2 linked regions of the Solwaraspora sp. WMMD1047 genome follow. The protein of the gene in region 2 interacts with the protein of the main gene of each other region in a pairwise test. Links are inferred from orthologs where the notes say so. Each region holds a gene or a part of one and is shown on either strand. Other genes may lie near its edges. The genes, in order: O7627_RS18455 and O7627_RS00950.

Region 1 (9,728 bases), 3.9 Mb from region 2 along the record:
CGCCAACGCGCGGGTCCACACCCCGCCCGGCAGCACCGTCACGACCCGACTCCGCCCGGACGCGGACGGCGGGGCGGTCCTCACCGTCACCGACGACGGGCCGGGCATCCCCGAGGCCCACCAGCCGGAGGTGTTCGACCGGTTCGCCCGGGGCGACACCTCCCGGTCCCGGGCGGCGGGCAGTACCGGCCTCGGACTGGCCATCGTCGCCGCCGTGGTGCGGGCACACGGCGGCGCGGTCGGGGTGACCAGCCGGCCCGGCCGGACCGAGTTCACCGTCCGGCTGCCGCCGACCTGAGAGCCCGGGGGTCAGCCGGACGTCTGGTAATCGCACGGTTCGGGTGGGTGTGGTCCGCGCGTGCCGGTGCGGCGCAGCGGTCCACCGCGTACGGTGGGGTTAACGGCACGCGAAGCCCGGCTGTCCCGGCAATGTCCGGCGATGGAACGGGCCTTCGTCGTGTTGTCACGCGTCCGACAGCGCTCGGGTCGAGACGCGGCGCGGGGCGTTATTTGGGCACGGGGTTGACCGGATAGGAGATAGCCGGATGGATGTGGCCTACCTGGACGCGGGTTCGGGCAGTCTGATCGTGCAGGCCGTCATCGGCGGGGTGGCCGGCGTGGCGGTGGCCGCCAAGCTGTACTGGCGGCGGCTGACCGGCCGGTTCCGCAAGCAGTCCGCGGAGAAGGACTGAGCGGCGGGGCGACGAGCGGATCCACTGACATGGCGCCACCACACCCCGCCCCCGCCGAACCCGTGACGCGGACCGAACCGGGCTCCTTCCGGGACCCCGCCAACCGGGTCTTCTACGCCGGCGACGAGGTCTACCGCGGGCTCGGTCCACGTGCCGCCGAGGACTGGCTGGCACTGGCCGGCACCGACTTCTTCCCCCGGCTGGTCGCCGAGGGCAGGATCTGCGCCACCGAGGCGGTCGACCCGACCGAGCTGCCGGCCGGCGTCGGCGCGGACTGGAGCACCGTCCTGCGCCACGAACGGGTGCCGTTCGTCTCGTATCCGTACGAGTGGTCGTTCGCGATGCTGCGGGACGCCGCGCTGCTGCACCTGGACATCCTCCGGGAGGCCTTGGCGGCCGGCTTCACCACCAAGGACGGCTCGGCCTACAACGTGCAGTGGCGCGGGTCGGAGCCGTTGTTCATCGACATCGGCTCGTTCGAGGCGGCCCGCGACGGTGAGCCCTGGGCCGGCTACCGGCAGTTCTGCCAGACGATGCTCTACCCCCTGATGCTCCAGGCGCATCTCGGCCTGGACTTCCAGCCCTGGCTGCGGTCCCGGGTCGACGGGGTGGAGGCCGGGCAGATGCGCCGGATGTTCGGCGGCACCCGCCGGTTCCGGGCCGGCGTGCTCAAGCACGTCCACCTGCACGACGCGATGCAGAACCGCAACGCCGCGAACAGCACCGACGCGGTACGCGGCCAGCTGCGAGACGCCGGCTTCTCACGTGAGCTGGTGCTGGCCACCGTCCGCGCCGTGCGCAAGCTGGTCGACCGGCTCGACTGGCAACCGCCGGCCAGCCACTGGGCGGACTACCAGGAGACCTGCACCTACTCCGACGCCGACCGGGCGCACAAGCAACGGTTCGTCGACGAGGTGCTCGCCGAGGCCGGCGGCCCCGACCTGGTGCTGGACCTCGGCGCCAACGACGGAACGTACGCCAGCATCGCCGCCCGGCACGCCGGGTACGTGCTGGCGCTGGAGAGCGACCCGGCAGTGGTCGACCGGCTCTACCAGCGGCTGCGCGCCGACGGCGAGCGCCGGATCCTGCCGCTGGTGATGGACCTCGCGGACCCGTCGCCCGGCGGCGGCTGGCGGGGCGTCGAACGGGCCTCGCTGACCAGCCGCGGGCAGGCCGACGCGGTGCTCGCGCTGGCCGTGATCCACCACCTCGCGATCGGACGCAACGTGCCGCTGGCCGAGGTCGTCGACTGGCTGGTCAGCTTCCTCGCCGCGGCCGGACCGCGCGGCCGGCTGGTGGTCGAGTTCGTGCACCCGGAGGATCCGATGGCCCGCCGGCTGCTGGCCAACAAGCCCGCCGGGCTCTTCCCGGACTACCGGCGGGACGAGTTCGAACGGCTGCTCGCCGCCCGGTGCACGATCGCCCGGCGGGAGGAGCTGCCGTCGGGCACCCGGACCCTCTACGTCGGGATACCGGATGACTGAACCACCACGCCCGTCGGACCCGGCCGGTCCGACGGGCGCCGGTGGGGGTGACCACGGTGCGGGCGGCCGCCGACGGGCCGAGCTGCGGGCGCTGCTGGAGATCCTGGCGCTCTGCGGCCTGGTCATCACCCAGCCGCTGCTCGACGTCACCGGCCGGAGCCCCGACTTCTTCCTGTTCCACGGCGCCGGGTCGGCCGACGTGCTGGTGCTGGTGGCGCTCTTCGCGCTGCTGCCCCCGGTGCTGCTCTGGGCGGCCGGCGCGTTGACCGGGCTGGCCGGCCCGGCGGTCCGGGCCTGGGTCCAGGTCGGCACCGTCGGCGGGCTCACCGCCGCGCTCGCCGTCCAGGTCGGCAAGCACCTGCTCCCGGTACGCGGGGTGCCGCTGCTCCTGCTGGCCCTGGCCGTCGGGGTGGCCGGCGGGTACGCCTACCGGCGCTGGCGGGTACCCGGGCAGGTGCTGCGGGTGGCCTCCATCGGGACGCCGGTCTTCGTGCTGCTCTTCGTCTTCGCCTCCCCCTCGTCGGCCGTCGTGCTGCCCGGTCAGAAACCCGGCGCCGCCGCCGACGCCGGCCCGGACGCCGCGCATCCGCCCGTGGTGATGCTGGTCCTCGACGAGTTCCCGCTAGTCTCCCTCCTGGACTCCAGCGGCGCGATCGACGCCACGCGCTACCCCAACATCGCCCGGCTGGCCGGCGAGTCGACCTGGTACCGCAACTCCACCGCGGTCAGCGGCTGGACCCCGTACGCCCTGCCGGCCATGCTGACCGGCCGGTATCCGAGCCGGGAGCAGGCCCCGCACTACTCGCAGTATCCGGAGAACCTCTTCACCGCCTTCGGCGCCGACTACGACGTGCGGGTCCGGGAGACCATCAGCCAGCTCTGCCCGCCCAGCGTCTGCCCGGAGGACCGGCGGGAGACCACCCGCGGCGGCCTGCCGGTGCTGCTGCGGGAGAGCGCCACGCTGCTGTGGGAGATCGTCTCGCCGTACGACAGCGACCGGGACCCGGAGACCGCCTATCGGGAGGAGACCCGGCGGGAGGCCGGCTCGCCGACCGGCGGGCGGCTCACGCCCACGCCGACCCCGGCGCCGGACCCGACCGACCCGACGTTCCGGTGGGACCGGCTCGACGAGAACCAGCCGGCCCGGTTCACCGACTTCCTGGCCGAGCTGCGCCCCGCCGACCGGCCCGCCCTGCACTTCCTGCACCTGCTGATGCCGCACTCGCCGTGGAACTACCTGCCCTCGGGCGTCCGGTACGAATCCGGGCCGGGGATGCGCAACGACGGTGACTGGTGGGTGTCGCTGGCCCACCAGCGGCACCTGGCGCAGGTCGCGTACACCGACCGGCTGGTCGGCGAGACGCTGCGGACGCTGGAGGAGACCGGACTCTACGACGACGCGGTGGTGGTGCTCACCTCCGACCACGGGGTCAGCTTCACCCCGGGCGTGCAGGGCCGCAGCCTGAACGCGGTCCGGCAGTCGCCGGCCGAGGTGCTCTGGGTGCCGACCTTCATCAAGCGGCCGGGCCAGCGCACCGCGGCGGTGGACGACCGCAACTGGGAACACGTCGACCTGCTGCCGACCGTCGCCGAGCTGGCCGGCGTACCCGTGTCGTGGCGGACCGACGGCGTCTCCGGCCTGGCGGCGCCCCGCGACCGCGCCGAGAAGTACTTCCACGACCAGCCGGGGGACCGGCTGGAGATCCCCGGTCCGGCCACCTTCGCCGAAGTGACCAGCGGGGTGGGTGGTCCGACGCTGCCCGACCCGCCGCTGCCCGAGCTGGTCGGGCGGGCGGTGGCCGACCTGCCGGTGGCGCAGGGCGGGGACGGGGGCGCGGTGACGGTCACCAACCGGGCGGAGTTCGCGCGGATCGATCCGGACAGCGGCCGGCTGCCGGCCCTGGTCTACGGCACGGTGGCCGAGCAGGTTCCGGACGGCACGCTGCTCGCCGTCGCGGTCAACGGCCGGATCGGCGCCGTCGCCCCGGTGGTCCCACCGGATCCGGAGGGGCGGCGGTTCGCCGCCCTGCTGCCGGACGAGTCGCTGTTCAGCCCCGGCGGCAACCAGCTGGAGATCTTCGCGGTGGCCGACGGCCCGGTGCTGACCCGGCTGGCCACCCCGCCCGGGTGACGGGACCACCTGACCGGCCGTACCCGCAGATTTTCGGTCCGTGCCGCCCGGCGGGCGGCACGACTCGTGGGTGACCGACTTTTCCCGCCCGCCCCACCCGTCATCGGGCGCCCCATCGGGCCGAGGTGACGCATCCCTCACAGCCGGACCACGCCGGGCGGCCCACGCACCATGCGATTACGGTAAAAGTGAAGGCAATTTCAACGACGACATGCCGCCGAAATGAGGACCTCACATGACGGATGTCAAACTCGAGCACCCCGACGGCCAGTTGTCGATGCCGGTACATCCCGCCGTGGAGGGGCCGTCCGGCGTCGGTGTCAGCAAGCTGCTGAAGGATACCGGATACGTCACCTACGATCCGGGCTTCGTCAACACCGCCGCCTGCTCCTCCGACATCACCTACATCGACGGTGATGCCGGCATCCTCCGCTACCGCGGCTACCCGATCGACCAGTTGGCGGAGAAGTCGTCGTTCCTGGAGGTCTCCTACCTGCTCATCTACGGTGAGTTGCCGAACGCCACCGAGCTGGCCACCTTCACCGAGCAGATCCGCCGGCACTCGCTGCTGCACGAGGAGATGCGCCGGTTCTTCGACGGATTCCCCCGCGAGGCGCACCCGATGGCGGTGCTCTCCTCCGCGGTGAGCGCGATCTCCACCTTCTACCAGGACAGCCTCGACCCGTTCGACGCCGAGCACGTGCAGATCTCCACGGTCCGGCTGATGGCCAAGGTGCCGACGATCGCCTCGTACGCGTACAAGAAGTCCATCGGACAGGCGATGCTCTACCCGGACAACTCCCTCAACTACGTGGAGAACTTCCTCCGCATGACGTTCGGGGTGCCGGCCGAGGAGTACGAGGTCGACCCGGTCGTCGCCCGGGTGCTGGACATGCTCTTCGTGCTGCACGCCGACCACGAGCAGAACTGCTCCACCTCGACGGTCCGGTTGGTCGGCTCCAGTCAGGCGAACCTCTTCGCGTCCATCTCGGCGGGCGTGAACGCCCTCTTCGGCCCGCTGCACGGCGGCGCCAACCAGGCCGTCCTGGAGATGCTGGAGCAGATCGACGCCGACGGCGGCGATGTCGCCGCGTTCGTCCGCAAGGTCAAGGCCAAGGAGCAGGGCGTCAAGCTGATGGGCTTCGGCCACCGGGTCTACAAGAACTACGACCCTCGCGCCGCGATCGTCAAGCAGGCCGCCCAGGACGTGCTCGGCCGGATGTCCAAGCCCGATCCGCTGCTGGACCTCGCCCTGCAGCTGGAGGAGATCGCGCTGGCCGACGACTTCTTCGTCTCGCGCAAGCTCTACCCGAACGTGGACTTCTACACCGGCCTGATCTACAAGGCGATGGGCTTCCCGACCAAGATGTTCACCGTGCTGTTCGCGCTCGGCCGGCTGCCCGGCTGGATCGCCCAGTGGCGGGAGATGATGTCCGACCCGGAGACCAAGATCGGCCGGCCCCGCCAGCTCTACACCGGCGCCCCCGAGCGCGCCTACGTCCCGGTCGACAACCGCTGACCGCACCCACCGCGACCGCCCCGGGGTGGTCGTCGGGCCGAGTCCACTCGGCCCGACGACCACCCCGGAGTCGTCGGTAGCGGGTCAGTAGGCGCCGGCGAGTGCCAGCAGGTTGCCCTCCGGGATCGGCGCGACACCCGGGTTGGCCATCCGGGCGGCCACCTGCTCCGCGGTGACGGTGGCGGAGAGCGCCACCGCCGTGTCGTAGCTGGCCGCCGTGCGGTGCGCGATGCTCGGCCAGCCGTACCGGTCCCGCACCATGCCCCGCGCCCGGCGGGCCAGCGTCCGGGTCCGCTCCTGGTCGACAAGCAGGTCGTGCACCGCCCCGGCCAGCGCGTCCGGGTCGCTGTGCGGGAAGGTCACCCCGGTGACGCCGGGTTCGACGATCTCGGCCAGGCCGCCGGTGGCGGCGACCGCGAGCGGGGCACCGGCGGCGGCGCCCTCCAGCGCGACCATCCCGAACGGCTCGTAGATGCTGGGCACCGCGAAGCAGTCCGAGGCCGCCATCATCGCGGGCAGCTCCACCCCACCCAGGAAGCCGGGCATGGCGACCGTGCCGCCCAGGCCGAGGCGGTCGACCTCGGCCTGCAACGCCGGCCGGTACGGACCGTCGCCGGCGATCACCGCCCGCAGCCCGGGGTGCGCCGCCCGCAGCCGGGGCAGCGCCGCGATCAGGTGCTGCACGCCCTTCTCGTACACCAGCCGGCCGGCGAAGGTCACCAGCGGTCCGTCCCCGGCGAACCGCCGCCGGGCGTCGGCCACCGCGGTCGCCGGGGCCTGCCACCGGTACGCCTCGACCCCGTTGGGGACCACGTCGACCCGGCGGGCCGGCACGTCGAACAGCCCGGTGACCTGTTGGCGCATGTATTCGGAGCAGACGATGAGGCGGGTGGATTCGTGGCTGAGCCAGTGTTCGACGGAGTGGATGGTCTTGTTGAGGTCGTCGGGGAGCCAGCCCTGGTGTCGGCCGGCTTCGGTGGCGTGGATGGTGGTGACCAGGGGGAGGTTGAGGTGTTCTTTGAGGGTGACGGCGGTGTGGGCGACGAGCCAGTCGTGGGCGTGGATGATGTCGTACCCGCCGCTGGTGTCGGCGGCGCGGAGGGCGGCGCGGGTGAGGGTGTGGTTGAAGGCCATGGTCCAGGCGAGCAGGGTGGGGGTGGCCAGGGCGAATCCGACGGGGTCTTCGGGGGCGCGGATGACGCGGACGCCGTCGGTGTATTCCTCCAGGGGGGCGCCGTCGGCGTGGCGGGTGATGACGGTGACGTCGTGGCCGGCGGTGGCGAGGCTGGTGGCGAGGGCGTGGACGTGTCGGCCGAGTCCGCCGACGAGGACCGGCGGGTACTCCCAGGAGAGCATCAGGATGCGGCGCGGCCGGTCCGGCGACGCGGACCCGGTCTGATCCGGTGCCGCGACCATCGATACGTGCGAACGGGAGGTGGGGGAGGGGCGGCACGGGGCGCTCGCGAGCTGCTCACCGACCCGTCGGGTCGTCACGATGCGGTCTCCATCTTCGGTCTAGGCGGGATCTTCGTTGCGGGGCGGATCGTTGTTGCGGGCGGGTCGCGTTGGCCCGGCTGCCGTCGGGCGCGGGGCAGCCGGAAGCCGGCCGCGGTGGCGGGCTTGGCGGTTCGGTGCGGGTGAGGTGGCCGATCGGCCGAGTGGACCCGTCCCGCCGCTTCGGTGCGGTGGACGGCTCCCCTACAAGAAATAGGGCACCGGGGACGCGACCGCACCTCCGGCGGGCCGAAGGTGACCGATGACACCTCGACTACCGACCGGGCCCTCTCCCCGGGACACTGGATTGCAGCGAATGCCGCCGGGGCAATACCGGCCAACGCCGGTCGCCGCTCCGGGCGACCGGCGTCGCGCCGTCCGGGCACGGGCGCCGCGTCGACCGGACGAGGGAGCGAGATGCAGGTCTGGCCGGGTGACCCCTACCCGTTGGGCGCCACCTACGACGGAATGGGTACCAACTTCGCGATCTTCTCCGAGGTCGCCGAGTCGGTGGAGCTGTGCCTCTTCGACGAGTGGGACATCGGCACCGAGCGGCGGGTGCCGCTGCGCGAGGTCGACGCCTACGTCTGGCACGCCTACCTGCCCGGGATCGAGCCCGGCCAGCGGTACGGCTTCCGGGTGCACGGCCGGTACGACCCGGCGAACGGGTTGCGCTGCAACCCGCACAAGCTGCTGCTCGACCCGTACGCGAAGGCGATCGACGGGGACGTCGAGTGGCATCCGGCGGTCTACGACTACGAGTTCGACGACCCGGACCGGATGTCGGAGACCGATTCCGCCCAGTACATGCCGAAGGCGGTCGTGGTCAACCCGTACTTCGACTGGGGCAACGACCGGCCGCCGCGGACCCCGTACCACCACTCGATGATCTACGAGGCGCACGTGCGGGGGTTGACCCGCCGGCACCCGGACGTGCCGGAGGAGCTGCGCGGCACGTACGCCGGCATCGCCCACCCCGCGGTGATCGAGCACCTGAAGCGGCTGGGGGTGACCGCGCTGGAGTTGATGCCGGTGCACCAGTTCGTCCACGACCACCGGCTGGCCGACCTCGGGCTGCGCAACTACTGGGGCTACAACACGATCGGCTTCTTCGCGCCGTACCACGGCTACTCCGCGATGGGCCGGCTCGGCCAGCAGACGCAGGAGTTCCGGGGCATGGTGAAGGCGCTGCACGCCGCCGGCATCGAGGTGATCCTCGACGTGGTCTACAACCACACCGCGGAGGGCAACCACCTCGGCCCGACGCTCGGCTTCAAGGGCATCGACAACCCCAGCTACTACCGGCTCGCCGAGGATGACCGGCGGCACTATGTCGACTACACCGGCACCGGCAACAGCCTCAACGTGCGCAGCCCCCACTCACTGCAACTGATCATGGATTCGCTGCGGTACTGGGTGCAGGAGATGCACGTCGACGGCTTCCGGTTCGACCTGGCGGCCACCCTGGCCCGGGAGTTCTACGAGGTGGACCGCCTCTCCACCTTCTTCGAGGTGGTGCAGCAGGACCCCGTTGTCAGCCAGGTCAAGCTGATCGCCGAGCCGTGGGACATCGGCCCCGGCGGCTACCAGGTCGGCAACTTCCCGCCGGTCTGGACCGAGTGGAACGGCAAGTACCGCGACACCGTGCGGGACTTCTGGCGGGGCGAACCGGCCACCCTCGCCGAGTTCGCCTCCCGGATCTCCGGCTCGGCCGACCTCTACCAGGACGACGGGCGCCGGCCGTTCCACAGCATCAACTTCGTCACCTGCCACGACGGGTTCACCCTGGCCGACCTGGTCGCCTACAACGACAAGCACAATAAGGCCAACGGCGAGGAGAACCGCGACGGCGAGAGCCACAACCGGTCCTGGAACTGCGGCGTGGAAGGACCCACCGAGGATCCGGACGTGCTCGCGCTGCGGGCCCGGCAGCGCCGCAACTTCCTGGCCACCCTGCTGCTGTCGCAGGGCGTGCCGATGCTCGGCCACGGCGACGAACTGGGGCGGACCCAGCAGGGCAACAACAACGCCTACTGCCAGGACAGCGAGCTGGCCTGGGTGGACTGGGAGAACGCCGACACCCACCTGCTGGATTTCGTCCGGTCCCTCACCGCGTTCCGGGCCCGGCACCAGGTCTTCCACCGCCGCCGGTTCTTCACCGGTCTGCCGGTGGCCACCCGGATCGCCGGCGCCCCGCTGCCCGACCTGGCCTGGTTCACCCCCGACGGCCGGGAGATGACCGCGGAGGACTGGAACAACGACTTCGGCCGGGCGGTGCTGCTCTTCGTCAACGGCGAGGGCATCCGGGAACGCGGCCAGTACGGCCAGCGGCACGTCGACGACTCGTTCCTGCTCTGCTTCAACGCCCACGACGCCCCGCTCGACTTCATCCTGCCGGGCGACGACTA
Region 2 (9,691 bases):
AGCCGGTGCGGCTCGGCCAGCGAGCCGTCCAGGTATCTGTGCAGACCGCCCCGGGTGGTGCCGTGCGAGACCGAATCGATGGCGAAGATCGTGCCGGCGGTCGGCGAGCCGAAGTCGAAGTCGAGGTAACCCACGTCGAGACCCTGCAACGCACTGCGGTAGAGCACGTTGCTGCTGGTCACCGATCGGCCGGTACCACCCTTGTCGGAGGAGGCGAAGACGAGCATCTCAGGTGGCCTCCCCGACGTCACGGCGGGCCATCGTCATCTCGTCGAGCAGCCGCAGTACCCGCTGGGCCAGCGCGACCGAGGTGCCGGGACGCTCCTGGACGACCTCCCGCGCTCTGGTCAGATTCACCTGCATGATCTGCAGTTGCTGTTGGATGGTCGGTCCGGCCTCCGCCGCCCCGTTGAGCAGCTCGACGTCGTACAGGTGTTCCGCCTCGGCCAGCAGGGCGACCGCGATCTCGACCAGCTTCTCACTGCTCAACGGCGCCCGTTTGAGCATCTTCGCGGTGGCGATCAGGGCCTGGACCACCCGCTCGGTGTAGTACCACGACACATGGTCGTAGTGGCCCTTGACCTCGGAGAAAGCCTGATCCGGCTGGTCCCAGAGGCGGCGTCCGATGCCGTCCTGCAACCGCCGCCGGACCAGGTGCTCCCAGATCTGGTCGGCGAGGTCGAGCAGTTGCGCCCGCTCGCTCGACTCGTTCAGCAGGCTGGCGATGAAGGACGTGCGCTGCAGCAGCAGCGCGGAGAACTCGCTCACCAGCCAGCGGAGTCCCCGCTCGCCAAGTTGTTCGGTGCCGACCAGGCGCAACCTGACCCCGGGGTCGTGCAGGCTCAGGGCCGGATCATTGTCGACCGGACGGCGGGTGATCCGCGCCCGGTTCGCCAGTTCCAACAGCACGCCGCCGACCCGGGCGAATTCGACGTCCCGGCCGCGCTCGCTCACCAGACCCTTCACGGCGAGGGAGGTGACCAGCAGGGTGTAGTAGTCGGAGGAATCCTCGTCGGTGGTGCGCCACGGGATGTCCTCGAGCGGCCAGCGGTGGCCGTCACCGAAGGTGGCGACCGTGGCCCAGTAGGTACGGGTCAGCTCCCACCGCAGTTGCAGCGCCCGGCCGAGCCGTTGCTGCTCCTCGTTGAGCAGACCGAGGACGCGGGTGCGTTCGGAGAAGAGGTCCTCGATGGCGTCGATCGCGATCACGGTGAAGTAGAGGTACGGCTCCTCCGGCGCCACACCCTTACGCTGCTCGCCGATCGGTTCGGTGTTCTCCACCTCCGGCGCGTCCCGGACGATCCCCCAGGACCATCCGCACTCGAAGAGCCGGCTCGTGCTCTCCAGGTCGGCGACCTGGCCGGATCCGATCATGACCTCGCGGAAGCTGGCGATCGTCTCGAGCAGTTCCTTGCGGAGCTTGGCGACGACCTGACGCGGCGGCATGTTGTCCTGGTTGAGGGTGCGGACCAGCGCCTGTCCCTCACGCGAGTCGAGGTCGAAGACGTTCACCGCGAAGCTGCGGAGCAGTCCGACCATGGCCGCACTCAGCCGGGCACTGGCCAGCTCCTCCAAGGTGGCGATCTCCCGGTGGATCTCCTCCCGCCGGACCGCGTTCCGGAAGACCTTCGCGAAACCGATGGTGGCCAGGGAGAGGGTGACCGACACCGCGAAGGAGTCCACGATGTCCAGCTGCAACTGCTGCTCGGTGGGGTGCGGGCCGTCGTCGTCGCTGGGGAAATACGAGCCACCTGAAAATACGGGCGTACCGGAAGCGTCGGTGTACCTGAGGAAGTACTCGGTCAGCACCCTGATCAAGACCTGCGGGATCTGGCTGGCGTTTCCGAGCGGGCGGAGCGCCCTGATCATCGCCTCGGCCGTCTGATCCGGATTGTCTATCTTGAAGGTGCTTTCCTGGGTGGCCGGGAGAAGGAGACAGAGCAGTTGCTCGGCATCACTTATCGAGTTCGGCTCGTTCCGTCCCCCCCACTGCCAGGCACCATCCTTCCAGGACGCCCGTACGGTGGCTGCCCAGATCTCCAACAACTCCTGACGAGGTCGAATCCTCATCTTTCGCGCACCACCATCCGCCGATTTCGCCGTCTGACCTGCGAGCGCCGCTCGTGTTTATGTGGCTGGGACGCCGGAGCTTCCCGGGAGAGACAAAGTAGACACAGCCCTCTCCCCCAATGATGGCGTACGCGTCAAGCCGTCGGCCGGATCGTCAGGGACGGCCGGCCGGATCATTGAACTGGTGTTCGAGGGCCCAGAGGGCGGCCTCGGTCCGCGACGCCGAACCGGTCTTGCGGAGCAGGTTCGACACGTGCACGGTGACCGTGCGGATCGAGATTCCGAGCGAGCGGGCAACCTGCTTGTTCGACATGCCGGCGGCCAGGCAGCCGAGCACCTCGATCTCCCGACCGGTCAACTCGGCGGGGACCCCGGCCGGGCCGGCGTTGACCGGCCGGCGGGGCGCCGGGCGGGCCGGCGCCGGCCGGTCCGCCAGGCCCGCCAGCCCGCGCCGGCCGTCCGTGGCCAGGTATTCGATCAACCGGTACGGGTTGCCGCCGGTGCGTTGCCAGACCGCGGCCGTCACCGTGGCGGGCACCTTCTGGTCGGGATAGACCTGGGCCAGCACCTCGGCCACCTCGGTCCGGGTCAGCTCGTCGAGGTGCTGCCGGACCGCGCCGGCAACCCCGCAGAGCCGGGCCAGGGTCCGCCGGGTGAGTTCCGGCGAGACCGCGGACGCCGCCGGTCGGCTGGCGGCGATGAGCAGGACCGGCAGCTCCGGCGCGGCGGCCAGCTCGCCGACCAGGTTGAGACTCGCCGGGTCGAGCGCGTGCAGGTCCTCCACCACCAGCACCGCCGGGCCGGCGCCGACCAGGGCCCGGACGGTACGGACGGCCAGCCGCAGCAGCGCGTCCGGGGCGTACCGCTCGCGGGGCGCGTTCGGGTGCTGGGCGAGCCAGGCCAACGCGTCCGCCGGCAACGGCAGATTTCGGGTGTCGCAGCCGGTCAACACCGCGGCGAGCCAGTCGTAGGGGGCCGGCGAGTGCACCCGGGCCGAGCCGGAGAGCACCGCGCTCGGCCGGGGGATCAGGGCGTCCAGGGCGGAGGCGATCAACAGGCTCTTGCCGACCCCACCGGCGCCGGTGACCACCACCGTGCGGGCGGCCCGTCCCGGTCGCCGGTCGACCACGGCCGACCAGGCGCGGACGAGCTCGGCCAACTCGCCGGCGCGCCCGACCATGGAGACCGGCATCATCGCTTCACCCTACGCAGTACTGCGTAGAGACGGATCCGGGGAGTTCTTGGCAAGATCGACGCATGAGCCTGATCCTGCGCGCGGTGGCCGTCACCGATCCCGGCCTGGTCCGGCCCGAGAACGAGGACGCCGCGCACGCCGGTAGCCGGCTGATCGCGGTGGCGGACGGGATGGGCGGGCTGCCGGCCGGCGAGGTGGCCAGCGAGATCGCGATCCGAGCGCTGGCGGCGCTGGAGTGGGCGCCGGCCGACGACCCGGTCGCCGCGCTCAACGGCGCGGTCGAGACGGCGAATCTCCAGATCCGGGCGGCGGTCGAGGCCGACCCGGCACGGGACGGGATGGGCACCACCATCACCGCGGTACTGCTGGCCGACACACTTCTCACCGTCGCACATGTCGGCGACTCCCGGGGTTATCTGCTGCGCGGCGCCACGCTGCGACGACTGACCAGAGACGACACTCTCGTCCAGGCGCTTGTCGACCAGGGGGTGTTGACCTCGGCGGAGGCCCGCCGGCATCCGCAGCGCTCGCTTGTCACCCGGGCGGTGCAGGGCGCCGGGCTGGCGCCGAGCATCGACACCGTCCCGGCCGCCGCCGGTGACCGGCTGCTGCTCTGCAGTGACGGGCTCTCCGATGTGGTCGACGACCAGGCGATCGGGCAGACCCTGGCACACTGGGCCGACCGGCACCAGTGCGGGGAGCAGTTGGTCAAGCTGGCCCATCAGGCGGGCGCGCCGGACAACGTCACGGTCGTGGTGGCCGACGTCGAGACCGAGCCGGCCCCGCCGGCCGGGTGACGGACGAGGCCGGACGGGGGCGGACCCCCGCTGTCGCGGGAGTCCGACCACCCGTCCCGGGGTCCACGCTCAGCGGCTCTGCAGGGCGTCCAGCGCGACCGCCATCGCGACCACCAGGCGCCGGTCGAGGCCCGGGTTGTGGATCTCGACCACGTACTTGTCCCGCAGGCCGAACTTCTTGATCACGGAGAAGGCCGGCTGGCCGTCCAGCACGAAGTCGAAGTGGTACGGCAGCCAGGAGAGCGAGTCGACGAACCGCCGCAGGATGGCGACCGCCATGTTCCGCTCCTGGCCGATCATCGCGCCCAGGCCGGGCTGCTCAAGGTGCCAGGTGGAGCGCAGCAGCGACTGCTTGAAGTCCTTGCGGAACAGGCCGATCGCGCTGCCACCGGCGTCCGTCACGTCGTAGGTGGCGGCGAGGTCGAGGACCTGGCGGGCCTTGAAGCCGAGCACCGGCTGCTGCTTGGTGTCGTCGCTGTAGAGCGTCACCTGCTCACGGAAGGCCATCCGCTTCTGCTGCGCGTACGCCAGTAGTTCGCCCTCGCCGCCGTCCGGTCCGGCGGCCAGGACCTCGTACTGGTTGACCATGAGCCGGATCCGCTGGCGCACGATCAGTTGGCGCTGGGCCTGGAGTGTCTCGATGTTCATCGTCGTCCCCTGTCGTTCGCCCGGTCGGAGGGAAGGGCGTCGGCCGGGAGTGTTGCACAGGGTTCCGGGCTCGCCGCCCACCCACCCCGGCCAGGCGCCGGGGCCCCATCGGCTGGCCGAGGCGCGGCGGCGCGGTAGCTCCGGCGGCCGGTTGGGTAAGCGGGATGGCATGAAACAGCCAGCAGCGCCCCGAGTCGCCGTCGTCGCCCACCGCCGGAAGTCCCTCGGCGGCGGCCTGCCCGAGCTGCGCCGGCTGCTCGCCGACCGGGGCATAGAAAACCCCATCTGGTACGAGGTGCCGAAAAGCCGCAAAGCCCCAAAGAAGGCCCGCAAGGCGGTCGAGAAGGGCGCCGAACTGGTGCTCGTCTGGGGCGGCGACGGGATGGTGCAGCGGTGCATGGACGCCCTCGCCGGCCGCGACGTGCAGACCGCGATCATCCCGGCCGGTACGGCGAACCTGCTCGCCACCAACCTGGGCATCCCGGAGGATCTGGAGAAGGCGGTCGAGATCGCCTTCCACGGCCGGCCCCGGGCGATCGACCTCGGCAAGGTGAACGGTCAGCACTTCGCGGTGATGGCCGGCGCAGGCTTCGACGGCGAGTTGATCGGGGACGCCGACCGGGGCCTGAAGGACCGGGCCGGCAAGCTCGCGTACGTCCTCACCGGGCTGCGGCACGTGCGGGACGAGTCGGTGCCGACGAAGATCAAGGTGGACGGCCGGAAGTGGTACTCCGGCGACGCGACCTGCGTGCTGTTCGGCAACGTCAGCATGATCACCGGTGGGATCGAGGCGTTCGACGACGCGGAGCCGGACAACGGCCGGCTGGAGGTCGGCGTGGCCACCGCGCACGGCCCGCTGGACTGGGCCCGCACGATCGGCCGGATGGCGGTCGGCCGGACGGAGAAGTCCCCGTTCGTGCAGGTCACCCGAGCCAGCAAGGTGACCGTGCGGCTGGCCGAGAAGACCACCTACGAGCTGGACGGCGGCGAGCAGGGCGCAACCCGCAAGCTGAAGGTCAGGGTGGTGCCCGCCGCGATCACGGTCCGCGTCCCGGTGCCCGACCCCGCCGAGGTCTAGGCGGTCTGGTCGGTTCTAGTCGAGATGGTCGCCGGGCGCGGTCTGCAACAGCCAGGCCAGCGGCAGCTTCGCCTGCTCCTGGTAGCCGCCAAGCCCGGTCAGGCGGTGCAGGGTGGCCGTCTGAGCGTCGTCCCGGTCGACCACCCAGTAATGCGGGATGCCCACCGCGGCGTACTCGCGGAGCTTGGTCACCGAGTCCATCGCCTCCGACCCCGGTGAGACGATCTCGACGACGAGGAGGATGTCGGGGGCCGACAGCCAGACGCGGCGGGGCGGTTGCTTGCGCCAGACGCTGAGGTCGGGGATCCGGCCGCCATCCCCGTCCGGCCCCGGAATCCGCACCCCGGCGGCCTGCAACACCTGCTCGGCCGGCCAGCCGGCCATGATGAGCCAGGCGAACAGCCTGCTGGCGATCTCGCGTGTTCGGAGTCGGGTGGGGGCGTGACCGACAGGACCCCTTCGGGGCTGGTGTCGTAACGGTGACCGTTCGAGTCCGCGGCGTTCATCGCCGCCACGTCGTCGAGCGTCACGATGGCGGGCATATGCATGCCGACTGCATCAGCGCTCATGACCCCTCAATGTAGTTTCGCTACAGAAAGATCGTCAGGACATTGGGCACGCTATTTCGGCGCTGGGCGTGCTGAATGTCCTGACGATCTTTTCGGTCGGCTAGGCGTTCGGGTCGTCGGCGGCGCGCCGGTCCAGCGTCAGGTTGTAGAGCCTTTTCTGGGCCTGCCGGCCGTAGAAGCAGAGCCCGGTTTCCTCACCGAGTGGCAGGCCGCAGCGGCAGTTCTTCTCGTCCTTCGCCTCGTGTCGGGCGAGCAGTGTTCGCAGCGTGTCCGCTTCGACGTCGGCCGGGATCGCGTCCGGCACCGGCTTCCCGAGCACGCCGGACAGGGTCCCAGTGCCGAACGCCGGCCGCCGAATGCCCGACCCGCCTTTCGTATACGGGGGTGATACCGGTGAGCGAGCTTCCGAAGACCGTCAGACGGCTCCGCACCGAACGCAAACTGACCCAGCGCCAACTCGCCAGATCGATCAAGGTCAGCGCATCGTTGATCACGGCCATCGAGAATGGCCGGCTCATTCCGCAACCCGACACCACTGATCGACTCGACCTCGCCCTCGGCGCAGAGGGAAAGGTCCGGGAGGCGGTCGCGACGGCACGGGACGAGGCGACGGAGCTCTGGCTGCGCCCGTGGACCTACCACGAAAGCCGCGCCACCATGCTGCGCTGGTTCGAGCCCAGCCTGATCCCGGGCCTGCTCCAGACCGAGGACTACACCCGCGCGGTGCTGCGCGGCGGCCGGCTGCCGGAGAGCGAGGTCGAGCGCACCACCAAGGACCGGCGCGAGCGGCAGGCGGCCACCGTCGGCCGCCCCGATCCGCCGATGCTGACCGCCGTCATCGGCGAGTTCGCGCTGCGCTGCGGCCCGCCCGAGGTGATGAAGGACCAGCTCGACCACCTGATCAGCGCCACCCACCAGACCCGGACCCAGGTGCTCGTCATCCCGAACGGCACCGGCCTGCACGCCGGCCTCGCCGGGGCGTTCGTGCTCGCCACCCTGCCCGGCCGGCAGCGGGTCGGCTACGTCGACGGTCCATTGCGCGGCGACGTCACCACCGACGCCGACGACATCGCCAAACTAGAATTGGCCTGGGAGATCGTCTCCGGACTGGCGCTGCCCGTCGACCTGTCACGCAAGCTGATCGAGAAGGTGGCCGATGAGTACGAGTGAGCGCCCCCGCTGGCGCACCAGCACCCGCAGCAGCTCCAACCAGGGCGCCTGCGTCGAGGTGGCCGACAATCTCCCCGGCCGCGTCCTGGTCCGCGACTCCAAGGACCGCCCCGGCCCCACCCTCACCTTCACCCCCACCACCTGGCAGACCTTCATCCAGTCCGCCAAGCGGTAGGGAGCCGAACGAAGTCCCAGATCATGGGTCATGGCGCATCCGGCTCGCCTTCGAACTGGAACCCTGCCTCAACAACAGGTCGACGTGAGCTGCGTGATGACGGCTCATCCTCTGCCGAGCTGTGCAGAGTGAAGAGGCGATTACGGGCCACTTCCAGCACCACCTGCAGGTCCTCGTCGAAGGCCCGGTGACTGAGGATCTCCGGCCGGAAGGCGAAGGCCTCACCGGCGCTGGTCCCTCGGGCGAACAGGCGGCGCAGGCCGCCAGCGAGCTGAGGCCAGTTCTCTCTGGTCTCCCGATCCTCGGGGTTGATCGGCACCATCGCCGTGGTTACCAACTCGGAGCGCCGCGTTTCTATCCACTGCGACAGAACGCGGCGATAGGTCGCGATCTGCCACACCCAGCAGTCGACCAGCAGTACCACGATCCCCCTGGATGGCATCCTGGTCCAGTGCCCAGCCAATGGCGACACCTCGGAGGTGAGCCTGCGCTTGGAAGCTACCGCTCGGGCGAAATCAGCCAGCGGTTGCCTGAAAGTCGGCCGGTACGGTGCCCACTCGACCGAGTACTCCCCGTAGTAGGCGACATCGCGTCGGACCGCGCGCGCCTCCCGCCGATTCGGCGCTGCGATCACGAAATGCACATGGTCCTGGACTACGTGGCTGTACGGGGAGCGACCATCCGGTCCGCGTAGGGCGCCTTGCCGGTTTACCCTTGGCGACTCTATCGACGTTTCGGCTTGGTGAAAAGCGCTCGGCACCCCCACGAACTCCACCCGCTCCTGCCGCGGAATCGGCGGCAACGGATCGGTGTCGACGTTCTCCACGATCTGATCGGCGAGCACCGCCAGCAGTTCGATGTACTCGTCCTGGTTACGACTCAGCCGCAGCAACTGCCGCAGACCGTCTCGGCGATACCCCTCCCCGAACGCGGCGCTGTCGTACTGCAGCCGCTGCACTGCCTCCGGCACCTGACGCGGCGGCAACCAGAACGCCGGAATGATCGTGCGAGACCGGGAGCCGGTGGCCAGTTGATGCCGCTCGACCCGCTCGGTGAAGATCTGCCACTCCCGACCGCACGCCTCACTGACGAAGTACCGCGGCGAGCAGAGCGCGACAAACGTGCCGGACTCGGCCAACGCATCCACCAACTCCGACGACCAGGTCGCCCCGATACCGATGCTGTGGGTATCGAAGAAGCCGACCTCCTCACTGCTGGCCAACCCCGCCCGCACCCGCACCTCACCACAGAGATCCCGGAAGAACTGCTCGACGTACGGATCATCGTCACTGCGCGCATAACTGAGGAAGAAGTAAAGCCGGGGCCGCCGCGGCACCTCCTGCTCCACATCGTTGCCACCGGCCGGAGACTGCCACGGAGGCTTCGGCGGCCGACTGCTCGTGAAGCGTGTCCCGCCTCCGGTCAATGACCTACTGGCCGTTTCTATCGTGATCGGATCCTGGTCCGGTGGCGTGACGCCGAGGAGACGCAGGATGTCGTGTGACGCGTCCGCGAGCGGGTGACGGCCAGGCACAGACAATTCGGTCTGACCTCCGACGGCCAAGGTCAACTGACCGGACGGAGTGAAATTCCGTTCGACGTACCTGCTGACCACCTCGTATGCGCGCCAGGCGTCGTTCGCAGTGAGCAGCGCGCTCAGGGCTGGACGAGCGTCCGGGTAGAGATGGAAGACCGGACCGTCGACCTCAGAGACGACAGTTCCGATTCCGCCAACCAGTACCTCGGCCATATCGCTGACGGTGGCCAGTGGGACCACCTCTTGGCGGAGAAGATGCAGGTGCTCGATGCTGACCGCGCTATGTGGCGCGCAGAGGGCGGCGAGCCGGACGGCATTCTCGGACGCGATATGGCGGAAGCGCGCCACCCGGTCGATCGGGTTCGAGTCGGGGATCGAACGGTCAGCCAGCCGGTCGACGCGGCCGGAACTGGGCACCAGCACCACCTCGCACCCCCGGGGATCGAGACGCA

The links.
Region 1: the proteins of O7627_RS00950 (region 2) and O7627_RS18455 interact in binary tests that used the Escherichia coli proteins (3 or more experiments, as listed by UniProt). The link is inferred for Solwaraspora sp. WMMD1047 from one-to-one orthologs.

What each region holds. Positions count from the first base shown.
Region 1 is NZ_JARUBL010000001.1:4,055,514-4,065,241, reverse strand. Bases 3,704-6,684 are described here. They hold O7627_RS18455 (citrate synthase), read left to right. Parts: upstream 3,704-4,542; coding sequence 4,543-5,826; downstream 5,827-6,684. Other genes in these bases: O7627_RS18450 (glycosyltransferase family 4 protein), read right to left, coding at 5,911-6,684; O7627_RS18460 (sulfatase-like hydrolase/transferase), read left to right, coding at 3,704-4,307. In the rest of the region: O7627_RS18475 (HAMP domain-containing sensor histidine kinase), read left to right, coding at 1-298; O7627_RS18470 (hypothetical protein), read left to right, coding at 546-692; O7627_RS18465 (class I SAM-dependent methyltransferase), read left to right, coding at 722-2,176; more of O7627_RS18460, read left to right, coding at 2,169-3,703; more of O7627_RS18450, read right to left, coding at 6,685-7,320; glycogen debranching protein GlgX, read left to right, coding at 7,738-9,728.
Region 2 is NZ_JARUBL010000001.1:204,591-214,281, reverse strand. What follows is about bases 3,890-6,833. They hold O7627_RS00950 (YegS/Rv2252/BmrU family lipid kinase), read left to right. Parts: upstream 3,890-4,879; coding sequence 4,880-5,788; downstream 5,789-6,833. Other genes in these bases: O7627_RS00935 (helix-turn-helix transcriptional regulator), read left to right, coding at 6,751-6,833; O7627_RS00940 (hypothetical protein), read right to left, coding at 6,458-6,676; O7627_RS00945 (Uma2 family endonuclease), read right to left, coding at 5,804-6,172; O7627_RS00955 (hypothetical protein), read right to left, coding at 4,132-4,710; O7627_RS00960 (protein phosphatase 2C domain-containing protein), read left to right, coding at 3,890-4,062. In the rest of the region: O7627_RS00975 (SCO2523 family variant P-loop protein), read right to left, coding at 1-227; O7627_RS00970 (SCO2524 family protein), read right to left, coding at 229-2,070; O7627_RS00965 (LuxR family transcriptional regulator), read right to left, coding at 2,225-3,265; more of O7627_RS00960, read left to right, coding at 3,328-3,889; more of O7627_RS00935, read left to right, coding at 6,834-7,527; O7627_RS00930 (DUF397 domain-containing protein), read left to right, coding at 7,514-7,702; O7627_RS00925 (TIR-like protein FxsC), read right to left, coding at 7,731-9,691. UniProt on the Escherichia coli protein: In vitro phosphorylates phosphatidylglycerol but not diacylglycerol; the in vivo substrate is unknown.